3 regions of the Streptomyces sp. NPDC058092 genome follow, and region 2 is predicted to be linked to each of the others. Evidence: riboswitches for the same ligand, from Rfam matches in the RefSeq annotation. Region 2 holds a riboswitch; each other region holds the start of a gene.

Region 1 (3,225 bases), on a different contig from region 2:
CGGCACCCTTGACCGGGTCCGCGGCTCTTTCGTTTTCCCGGGCGAAACTTAGTGAAAAATGAAGAGCGAAGATAATTCGGGCAGCCCGAAGAAAGCTCCACGGAATGACAACTCTTTGTATACGGCGTAATTGTTAATGCCGGATGCCCGTGGTGTTTACGGAATGTTGCGAGGCCCTCACCCGGCCGGTGCGTGAGGCCGCGGGCGCACGGTCCGGCCGGTCGATGCGGCGCAGCCGGTGCGCGGCCGCGGCCCGTTCGGCGTGCTGGGCGGTCAGCGCCCTGGCCCATGCCGCGTCACCGCGCGCCACCGCGTCCACGACGGCTCCGCGCTCGGCCCAGGAATCCGCCGGGCGGGCCGGCTGCTCGACCGCGTACATCCAGGCGATCTTGTGCCGGAGCTGGGTGAGCAGCGCGATCAGGCCGGGGCTGCCGGAGGCCTGCGCCAACGTCTCGTGGAACCAGCCGCCCAGCGGGCGCAGATCCTCCCCCTCGCCCCGCCTGGCCCGCTCCTGGCCGAGCCTGACCAGACCGCGCAGCACCTTGAGATGCGCCTCGGTGCGGCGCTGCGCGGCGCGCGCGGCGGCCAGCGGCTCCAGCAGCATCCGGACCTCCAGGAGGTCGGCGGCCTCCTCCTGGGTGGGCTCGGCGACGCAGGCGCCCGCGTGCCGCCGGGTGACCACGAAGCCCTCGGACTCCAGGGTGCGCAGAGCTTCCCGTACCGGGACACGGGAGACCCCGTAACGACGCGCCAGCAACTCCTCGGTGAGCCGGCTGCCGCGTTCGAAGACACCGGAGACGATGTCGTCACGGATTGCCGTGCATACCGAATGCGCGGGAATGCGCATGTCCGAACCTCCGTCTTGATCCCCGCGAAACGCGGCCGACCGACGCCTGTTGTGCGACTCTATTGCAATGCGGCCGCATTTCCGATGCCGGGTGGAAATTCATGAATATCTTTTGGCCACGGGGCGACTCGGCGGGCAGGTCCTGCAGGCGGTACCACGGGCAAGCGCGGAGGCCGGGCACGGCGAAGGCCCCGGTGTGCGCCGGGGCCTTCGAAGAGGTGCTGCGGGTGGGACGGGCGGCGTCGGTCAGACGTTGACGCCGTGGGCGCGCAGGTATGCGACGGGGTCCATGTCGGAGCCGTACGACGGCGTCGTCCGGGCCTCGAAGTGGAGGTGCGGGCCCGTGGAGTTGCCGGTCGAGCCGGAGAGGCCGATCTGCTGGCCCGCGCCGACGCTCTGGCCGACGGAGACACCGATCGAGGAGAGGTGGCCGTACTGCGTGTACGTGCCGTCCGTCATCCGGAGCACGATGTTGTTGCCGTACGCGCCGCCCCAGCCGGCCTCGACGACCGTACCGGCACCGGCGGCGACGACGGAGCTGCCGGACGCGGCGTGGAAGTCGATGCCCGAGTGGCTGCCGGACGACCAGAGCGAGCCGCTGGACTTGTAGCCGGTGGTGACGTACGAACCGGCGACCGGGAGCTGGAAGGCGCCCAGGCGGGTGCGCTCGGCGGACCGGGCGGCACGCGCCTTCTCCGCGCGCGCCTCGGCCGCGCGCTTCGCGTCGGCCTCGGCATCCGCCTTCTTCTTGGCTTCGGCCTGCTTCTCGGCCTCGGCCTTCCGCTGGGCCTCCGCCTTCGCCTTCGCCGCGGCATCGGCCTGGTGCTGCTGTGCGGCGGCCTGGGCCTCTATCTGGTCGGCGAGGGCACTGTCGATGGCGATGACCTGGTTCAGGCCGGTCTCGCTGACGGAGGTGACCCCGGTGTCCGCGGCGAGGGCCGGCGAGGCCGCGCCGCCGACGACGCCGGTGGTGGCCAGGGCCGCGACGCCGGCGATCTTCGCGCTCCTGCGCGTCAGTCGGCTCGGGGCACGATGCTTCCCGGTGGCACGGGTGAACGCCATGAAGTGGCTGATCCTTTCCTTCCTTCTCGCCTACCGGGTTAGCTGACGGGTTCGGAGCAGGAAGGTCTCCTACGGACGCCCCGGCCTCGGTGAGGCTCAGGCATCCGATTCACCCCAGGGACTTCGTGGGTCCCCGGCTCCCCAGGCTCGCGCCTGACGGGGACTCGGCGATGACTGTCCGGTACGTCGCGGATGCGGCATACGAGTGACGGACAGCCCGGCCGACGCTAAGCGGGGTCACTTTCATTCACCAAACGGACAGGCCGTTTTGTAGCGCATCCCACAGGGCAGACAGGCAACCTCTCCACTAGAACGGACAAAAAGGAAGACCCCGGCGAGATCTCGCTCACAGGGGTCTTCCTCTTGTCCCGTATGTGGATATATGGCGGGTCGGCGGACCGGTTGGTGCTGCCGTGCTCGGCCCGCGCGTCCGGTGCCGGCCGGGCCTCAGCGGGTGCTGGGCCGGTGCCGGCCGGATGTGACAGGCGACCGGTGGGCTGTCACAGGTGAACCGTCATCGTGGGCAACGGGCCGGCCGGCCTGTTCGGCCGCCTCCCGCGTCCGCGACAGGTACGCCCGTCAGCCGGCGACCACCGACACCTCTCCGATGTCCAGAGCCCGGACCGGCGCCTCGATCTGCGCCGCGTCACCGACGAGGACCGTGACCAACCGGTCGCCCGGGAAGGCGTTGACCACCGCCGCGGTCGCCTCGACCGTGCCGGTCTCCGCGAGCCGGGCGTACAGGTGTGCCTGGTAGTCGTCCGGGAGGTGCTGCTCGACCTGGTCGGCGAGGGTGCCGGCGACGGAGGCCGCCATCTCGAACTTCAGCGGTGCGACACCGACGAGGTTCTGCACGGCCGTCTCGCGCTCCTCATCGGTCAGCCCCTCGGCGGCCAGGGTTCGCAGGACCGTCCACAGGTCCTTCAGTGCCGGTCCGGTGGACTCCGTGTCGACGGATCCGCTGATGGCGAGCATCGCGGCACCGGTCGCCCCCGAGGCGGAATCCGGGGCAGACGACCGCAGCACCTGGGCGAAGGCCCGCACCCCGTACGTGTAGCCCTTCTCCTCACGCAGCACTCGGTCCAGCCGGGACGTGAGCGTGCCGCCCAGGCAGTACGTGCCGAGCACCTGCGCCGGCCATACGCTGTCGTGCCGGTCGGGGCCGATCCGGCCGATCAGCAGCTGCGTCTGCACCGCGCCCGGACGGTCGACGATCACCACCCGGCCGCTGTCGTCGGCGGTGATCGGCGGGGCGGGACGGGGCTCGGCGGTGTCGCCCGACCAGTCGCCGAGGGTATCGGCGAGCAGGGCGTCCA
Region 2 (3,225 bases):
CTCATGGCGGGCCTGGTCCATCTCGTCGAGGATCCGCCGTGCATGTCCGACCAGCAGCTCGCCCGCGGCTGTGAGGCGGGCCCCTCGGTGGTGGCGGATAAGCAGCGCGGCGCCCGCCTCCTGGACGCACAACTCATCGCCTTCACCGGGGTCGCCGCGGGCATGGTCGCGCTGCCGGGCGCGGACTTCACCGTCGTCGTACGCAATGCGCTCGCCTCCCGGTGGGCGGGCGTGGCGACCGCGCTGGGCGTTGCCGGGGGACTCCTCGTGCACACCGCGCTGGCCGTCGCCGGGCTCGCCGCCGTGCTGGTGACGGTGCCCGTGCTGTTCCGCACCGTCCAACTGCTCGGTGGGGCCTACGTCCTCCACCTCGGCATCAGCGCCCTGTACGCGGCACGGCGCCGCACCACGGACGGGGCGGACGGGACGGCGGGCGAACCCGCAGGGCGGGGAACCGTACGCGCGCTGCGCCAGGGCTTCCGCACCAATGCCCTGAAACCCAAGGCGCCGGTGCTCTTCCTGAGCCTGTTGCCGCAGTTCGTTCCCGACGGGCAGCCGCCGCTCCCGAGGACCTTGCTGCTAGCGACGATCGTCGCGCTGCTCGCGCTGGTCTGGTTCCCCGCCGTGGCGCTCCTGGTGGACCGGATGGGCCGGTGGCTGCGCCGACCGCGTACCGCCCGCGCCATCGAGGGCGGCAGTGGCGCGGCGCTTACGGCGTTGGGGCTGGTGCTGGTGTCCGGCCCCCTGCTGCACTGAGGTTCTCAGCTGCGCTGGGACCGCGTCAGCGGATCCGACCGTAATAGACGCGCTTCGTCCAGATCTTCTCCAGCCGGACCACCGCACCGGTCCTCGGCGAATGCCAGATCTTGCCGTGACCGGCGTAGATCCCCACGTGGTAGATGCTGCGACCGAAATGGAAGAAGACCAGATCGCCGCGTTGCCTGTGCGAGGCCGGGATGTGGCGGGTCTTGTTGTACTGCTGCTGGGCCGTGCGGGGGAGCTTCTTGCCCGCCTTCTTGAACGAATAGGCCGTCAGACCCGAGCAGTCGAAGCGGTTGGGGCCGGTGGCCCCCCACCTGTACGGCGATCCTTTCTTGGACGCGGCGATCTTGAGCGCCTTCATGGAGAGAGTCGCCGCCTGGGCCTCCGTTGCGGCGCCCGGGGCGAGCATGGTGCCGCCGACGGCGGCCAGAGTCAGAACCGAGGCCGTACCGGCCCGGGCGAGCAGAGACGGGACATGAACCTGCGCAGTCATGCGCAACCCTTCGTCAGCCGCCTGTGAAGGATGACCTGTCGGGTTCGGGCTGGCGAAGTTGCCCGGCCGCGCTCGGCGGCTTCACCCCGAGGGTCGACCGGTGATCCGGTCGACCCGTTGTGCTCGGGTCCTCCACTCCTGCCGATCCACTTCTGTCGACCAGACATCCGGACGGCGGCAGGACTCGGCGTCCGCCCGGACCGCCCCGTCGCTGTGGCGGGGGCTTGTCGTCCCAGGGATCTTGACTCACCGACTGTCGGATTTCCGATGAGAAACGACGAATTGTGAGGCTCCTCACGGCTGACCCGTTCGGGTGGAGCCGACGTTTTCGGGAGCGCCGACGGTCATTCGAACCGGTCCCGCACCAGGGGTGGAATCACGGATTCCGCTCATTGTCCACCCGAAGAACGCAAGTGGAGAAATCTCTCGCGAGAGGGACTTTCTACGCCGAAAGAGCGAGGAATTTTGATGTGACCACCGGGCGTGTCGCGAAGGGGAGTTGGCTGCCTCCTGTCGGGGGGCGCAGGGAAGCCGGCTGGTCCCGGCCGGCCCGGCGACGAAACGGTTGATCAACTCGCCGGAGCAGGGGGTACGGTGACGCGTCCGGCCCGCCGTTCCCCGTCCAGCACCCGCAGCGCCCGGGCCAGGGTGGCGGCGTGGATCTGTGCTTCGCCGCGCTCGTGCATCAAGGCGAGGGCGTCCCGCAGCGCGCCCGCCCGTGAGGCCAGCGCCTGTGCGGCCCGCAGCGCGCCGTAGGTGTCGCTGCCGCGGGCCGGGTTGATCCGGCCCAGTTGGTCGAGGACTTCGAGATAGCGGTCGATGAACTCGCCCTCGGCGCACGTCAGTGCGGGCAGTGGTGGCAACTCCGGTGGCCGCATCGGGCGTTCACCGCGCGCCGTGCGGCGGGAGCGATGACTTCCGGTTCTCCATGATGTGGTCCACCAGGCCGTACGCCTTGGCGCCCGGGGCGTCGAGGATCAGATCGCGCTCGATGTCGGTGGCGATCTGTTCGGCGCCGCGGCCGGTATGACGGGCCAGCAGTCTGGTGAGCATCTCGCGGACCCGCTCCAACTCCCTCGCCTCGATCTCCAGATCGGACGGCTGGCCCTGCACCGGCTCGGTGAGCTCGGGCTGCTGTACGACGACCCGCGCCCCGGGCAGTGCGTGCCGCCTGCCGGGAGCGCCCGCCGCGAGCAGTACCGACGCGCAGGAACCTGCCTGGCCGAGGCAGTAGGTCTCCACCTCGCAGGTGAGGTACTCCATCGTGTCGTAGATCGCCGACATGGCCCCGAACGAGCCGCCGGGGGAGTTGATGTAGAGGGAGATGGGCCGGTCCGGGGCGGCGTGTTCCAGATACATGAACTGGGCGACCAGATCATTGGCCGCGGTGTCGTCGACCGGGGTGCCGAGGAAGACGATGCGTTCGGCTAGCAGCTTGGAGTACGGGTCGAGGGTGCGGGTCCCGTTGGTCGTGCGCTCGGTGAACTCGGGCAGCACGTAGCGGGCGGCAGGACGGAACAGCATGAACGATGCCTCTCTTCCGGGATCTGTACGAGATTCGCGTGCGCGGGGTCTGCGCAAGCACCTGTAAAAAATGTACAGGACGTACAGAAGGTTATGGTGGGGGCGTGATCCTATTGATCCACTAAAAGTCCCAGGTCAGAGGCTGTTTTGGCTGTTCGCTGAGGGCGGATATCTCGCAATCTCTAGACGTCTTGATCATCAGGCTGCTTCGCCCTCACTGAAACCGAGTAGAGAAGTGAGGTGGCCCGAGGCGACGCGGAGGTCCTCGGGGCTCAGGTGGACGCTTAGTGGCCGGCTCCGGAAGTCCTTCGGGGGTTGACTCCGCAGCCGGTGTCATGTCTGGCGAGGTAGAGGCTGCAGGCGCAGCCCCCTGATGGCAAACGGATCGGGAGAACCCCGCCCACGTGGGTGTCCCAATGGCCGTTGACATCGGCGGCACGCTGCTG
Region 3 (3,225 bases), on a different contig from region 2:
CGCTGAGCGTTTCGGTCATCGTGCGATTCCGATCAACAGGTGCGGTGACTGAGCGCGGGAGCGGTATCGCCTCCAGACGAGGACGTGGTGAGTGGTTTCGTCGCTCCCAGCGCGACATGCAATCCTGACGAGTTCCGCAGGTCAAGAGCTGTTCACCTACGGAATTCGTTGTTTCGGCGATCCGATCCAACGGTTTGGCGTTGAAAGTGCGTCATCCTGTTGGCGATCGGCGGGTGCGGGAACCGCAGCGAAATCCGGTGGAAAGTTTCGCCCGTTCCAGAATCCGGAAGGGTGTGGGCGTCCCGGAGCACCGCGGCGCGCGGACGGCTGAGGGTGCGCGTCGACCGGGCTTCGGGTGCCCACACTCCGGCTGCGGGTGCGCATCCACGGACTTGGTGCCAGCCTGGAGTCATGGCTTGGGCGTCATGGACGACTCGCGGTGTGTTCTCCGGGCATGGTGGCGTGCTGACGGACGAGGTCGGCGTCCTGTCCGGGGACCTGACGGTTCACACGACCTGGGCCGATGACGTAGCCCAGGTGACTGTGCAGTACACGGGTGCGATCGACTGGTTCACCATGTCGGGCAGCCCCGTGCCGTGCTGCTCCGAGGACGACAGCCGACGCCTTCACGACGCGGTGGTGAAGTCCGTCCGTGAAGGAGCAGCGGCCACGGTTCCCAGGCCACCGCTCCGGAGGCCGGAGTAGGTGCCCCTGGAAGCGGCCGAACGGCGGTCCCTGACCGGCGGGTGCGGTCCTTCACGAGGGGCCTGCTCGGCGCCCCGTGAACTCGTGAACCCGTCGGTCCTGAACCGCCGTCAGGAGTCGTTGTGCGTCAGTAGGCGCCGAACACGTTGTCGATCGAGCCGTACTTGTCGGCCGCGTAGTTGCACGCTGCGGTGATGTTGGCGACCGGGTCGTAGCTGTCCATCGACGTGCCGGGCACGTGGTAGGCACGGAACGTCGGGGCGATGATCTGCAGGAGCCCCTTGGACGGCGTTCCCTTGGCGGCGTTCGAGTCCCAGTTGTTGATGGCCCTGGGGTTGCCGGAGGACTCGCGCATGATGTTGCGGTGGATGCCGTCGTAGCTGCCGGGGATGCCGTGCTGGGCCATGACGGCCAGCGATTCCTTGATCCAGCCGTCCAGATTGTTGGTGTACTTGGCGGGGGCGGCGGGGGTCGATACCGCGACGTTGTTCACGGCGGATACGCCAGTGGAAGCGCTGGACCCGGCCTTGGCGCCGATGGTCAGCTTCATGCCCGGGTGAATCAGGGTGGGGTTGTCACCGATGGTCTCTCGATTGTCCTCGTACAGCTTCTGCCAGCCACCGCTGACGGAATACCCCTTCGCGATCTTGGAAAGGGTGTCACCCGAGATCACTGAATAGGTGGTGGGCGCGGCCTTCTGTACGGAGATTTCCTTGGCGGTGGCGGCGGCCGGCGCCGTGGCCTTTTCGGCGGTGGCAGCCTGGGCCGGCGCGGCCGAGGCGAAGCCGGCGCAGAACAGCGGCAGCACGAGCGCGGCTCCGCCCGTGGTCGCGGCGATGAAACCGCGGGTCAGCGAAGTGGGCTTGCGACGGCGGTACTTACCCGTGGTGGGCATGGCGAATTCCTCTCCGTCGCCTACGAGGTGAGCTGTCGGGTTCAGACTGGAGATGTCTGGCCGCATGCAATTGCGACTTCACCCCGAGCCGTTCCGGATACCGGTTCGGCGGCTTACCTGGGTCCCCCGCTCCTGCCGTACGTGACTGGGTTGGATTCTCGGACGGCGGCAGGATTCGGCGTTCCGTCCGGATTGACGGTGACCGTAGGCGAGAAATACCGAAGGGAACAAGCCCCTATTTTTTGATCACAATTCATTTGCAAGATCGAATCACGGAACGGGAAGTAAGCCACCTCACATCGCAATGCCAAATTTCCTTGCACAGAAGGGAACCGGGTGGCGCGCCACGACATCGCGAGGCCTGAACGTGACTCACGCCACACAGCGTCAGAAAGGGGCATTTCGGGCAATGCTCAGAGATCGCAACTCCCCCTAAATGCCTCTTTGTTGCCCAAGAGCTCATGTCTAACGAAATCGCACATATTAGACATTTGACTGGCTCTTCGCATGTTCTCGCTCCGGTGCACCGCCGTCGGGCCGGCCACACCCGGCAGGACCGGCCGACCGTCCGCGCGTGCCACTCCCCCGCACGGCACCGAGGCGTTGCCCTCCGCCCGCCGGATCGTTAAGATGTCGAGCTGTCCTGTTGTCTCCGATAGAGGTGGACGTTGCGCATCTGAGGTTCGCGATCATCGCGCCGTACGACTCCGGTCGTGCGCCCGTCACGCAGTAGCAGTGTTTCCTCCTGCCCGTGACCCCGCGTGGATGCGACCTCGGTGCATGAGCCGTCCCTCGATCTTCTGGACCGCCGTACCTGTTCCCGTTTCGGTCGCTGCGTGGTGCTCGCATACGAAGCCCCCTTCACCGCGCTCACGACTGCGAGGATCACCATGGCGACACCCACCACCCCCAGCGCCTCCCTCACCTGCTCCGCCCTGTCTTTCCAGTGGCCGGACGGCACGACCGTCTTCGACGGGCTCTCGCTCAGCATCGGCCGGGGCCGCACCGGCCTCGTCGGCAACAACGGCGCGGGCAAGTCCACACTGCTGCGCCTGCTGGCCGGCCGGCTGTGCCCCTCCCAGGGCTCGGTGACCGTCGGCGGCAACCTCGCCCACCTTCCTCAGAACATCACCCTCGACACGACACTGCGGGTGGACGAGGCCCTGGGCATCGCCGAGCGTCGCGACGCGCTGCGCGCCATCGAGGCCGGGGATGTGGACGAGAAGCACTTCGAGACGATCGGCGACGACTGGGACGTGGAGGAACAGGCCCTCGCGACACTGGGGTCGCTCGGGCTCGGATACCTGGAGCTGGACCGCACCGTGGGCCAGATGTCCGGCGGGGAGACCGTCCTGTTGCGCCTGGCCGCCCTGCTGCTGGAACGGCCCGACGTCCTTCTGCTGGACGAACCGACCAACAATCTCGATGTGTTCGCGCGCCGCAGGCTCTACGACGCAGTCGACAACTGGCGCTCCGGAGTACTGGTCGTGGTCAGCCACGACCTCGAACTGCTCGACCGCGTGGACCGCATCGCCGAACTGCGCGCCGGGTCCGTGAGCTGGTACGGCGGTGGCTGGTCGGCCTACCAGGAGGCCCTGGCCACCGAACAGGAGGCCGCCGGGCGG

What was found. Region 2 has a riboswitch for cyclic di-AMP ahead of ACFVV1_RS28005 (C40 family peptidase). Riboswitches for the same ligand answer to the same signal wherever they lie in the genome.
Region 1: linked by a shared signal. The riboswitch ahead of ACFVV1_RS08865 (M23 family metallopeptidase) and the one ahead of ACFVV1_RS28005 (C40 family peptidase) in region 2 are both predicted to bind cyclic di-AMP.
Region 3: linked by a shared signal. The riboswitch ahead of ACFVV1_RS24250 (transglycosylase SLT domain-containing protein) and the one ahead of ACFVV1_RS28005 (C40 family peptidase) in region 2 are both predicted to bind cyclic di-AMP.

What each region holds. Positions count from the first base shown of each region.
Region 1 covers NZ_JBHVSY010000004.1:119,954-123,178, reverse strand. Annotated here, with positions in the region: gene ACFVV1_RS08870 (GntR family transcriptional regulator) at 134-847, opposite strand; gene ACFVV1_RS08865 (M23 family metallopeptidase) at 1,094-1,909, opposite strand; cyclic di-AMP (ydaO/yuaA leader) riboswitch at 1,922-2,089, opposite strand; gene ACFVV1_RS08860 (M16 family metallopeptidase) at 2,489-3,225, opposite strand, start outside.
Region 2 covers NZ_JBHVSY010000019.1:122,877-126,101, reverse strand. Annotated here, with positions in the region: partial or broken gene ACFVV1_RS28015 (LysR family transcriptional regulator substrate-binding protein) at 1-123, opposite strand, end outside; gene ACFVV1_RS28010 (LysE family translocator) at 121-756, shown strand; gene ACFVV1_RS28005 (C40 family peptidase) at 782-1,255, opposite strand; cyclic di-AMP (ydaO/yuaA leader) riboswitch at 1,259-1,442, opposite strand; gene ACFVV1_RS28000 (hypothetical protein) at 1,825-2,133, opposite strand; gene ACFVV1_RS27995 (ATP-dependent Clp protease proteolytic subunit) at 2,141-2,776, opposite strand.
Region 3 covers NZ_JBHVSY010000015.1:94,626-97,850, forward strand. Annotated here, with positions in the region: gene ACFVV1_RS24240 (APC family permease) at 1-19, opposite strand, end outside; gene ACFVV1_RS24245 (hypothetical protein) at 412-705, shown strand; gene ACFVV1_RS24250 (transglycosylase SLT domain-containing protein) at 833-1,600, opposite strand; cyclic di-AMP (ydaO/yuaA leader) riboswitch at 1,605-1,791, opposite strand; partial or broken gene ACFVV1_RS24255 (ATP-binding cassette domain-containing protein) at 2,491-3,105, shown strand.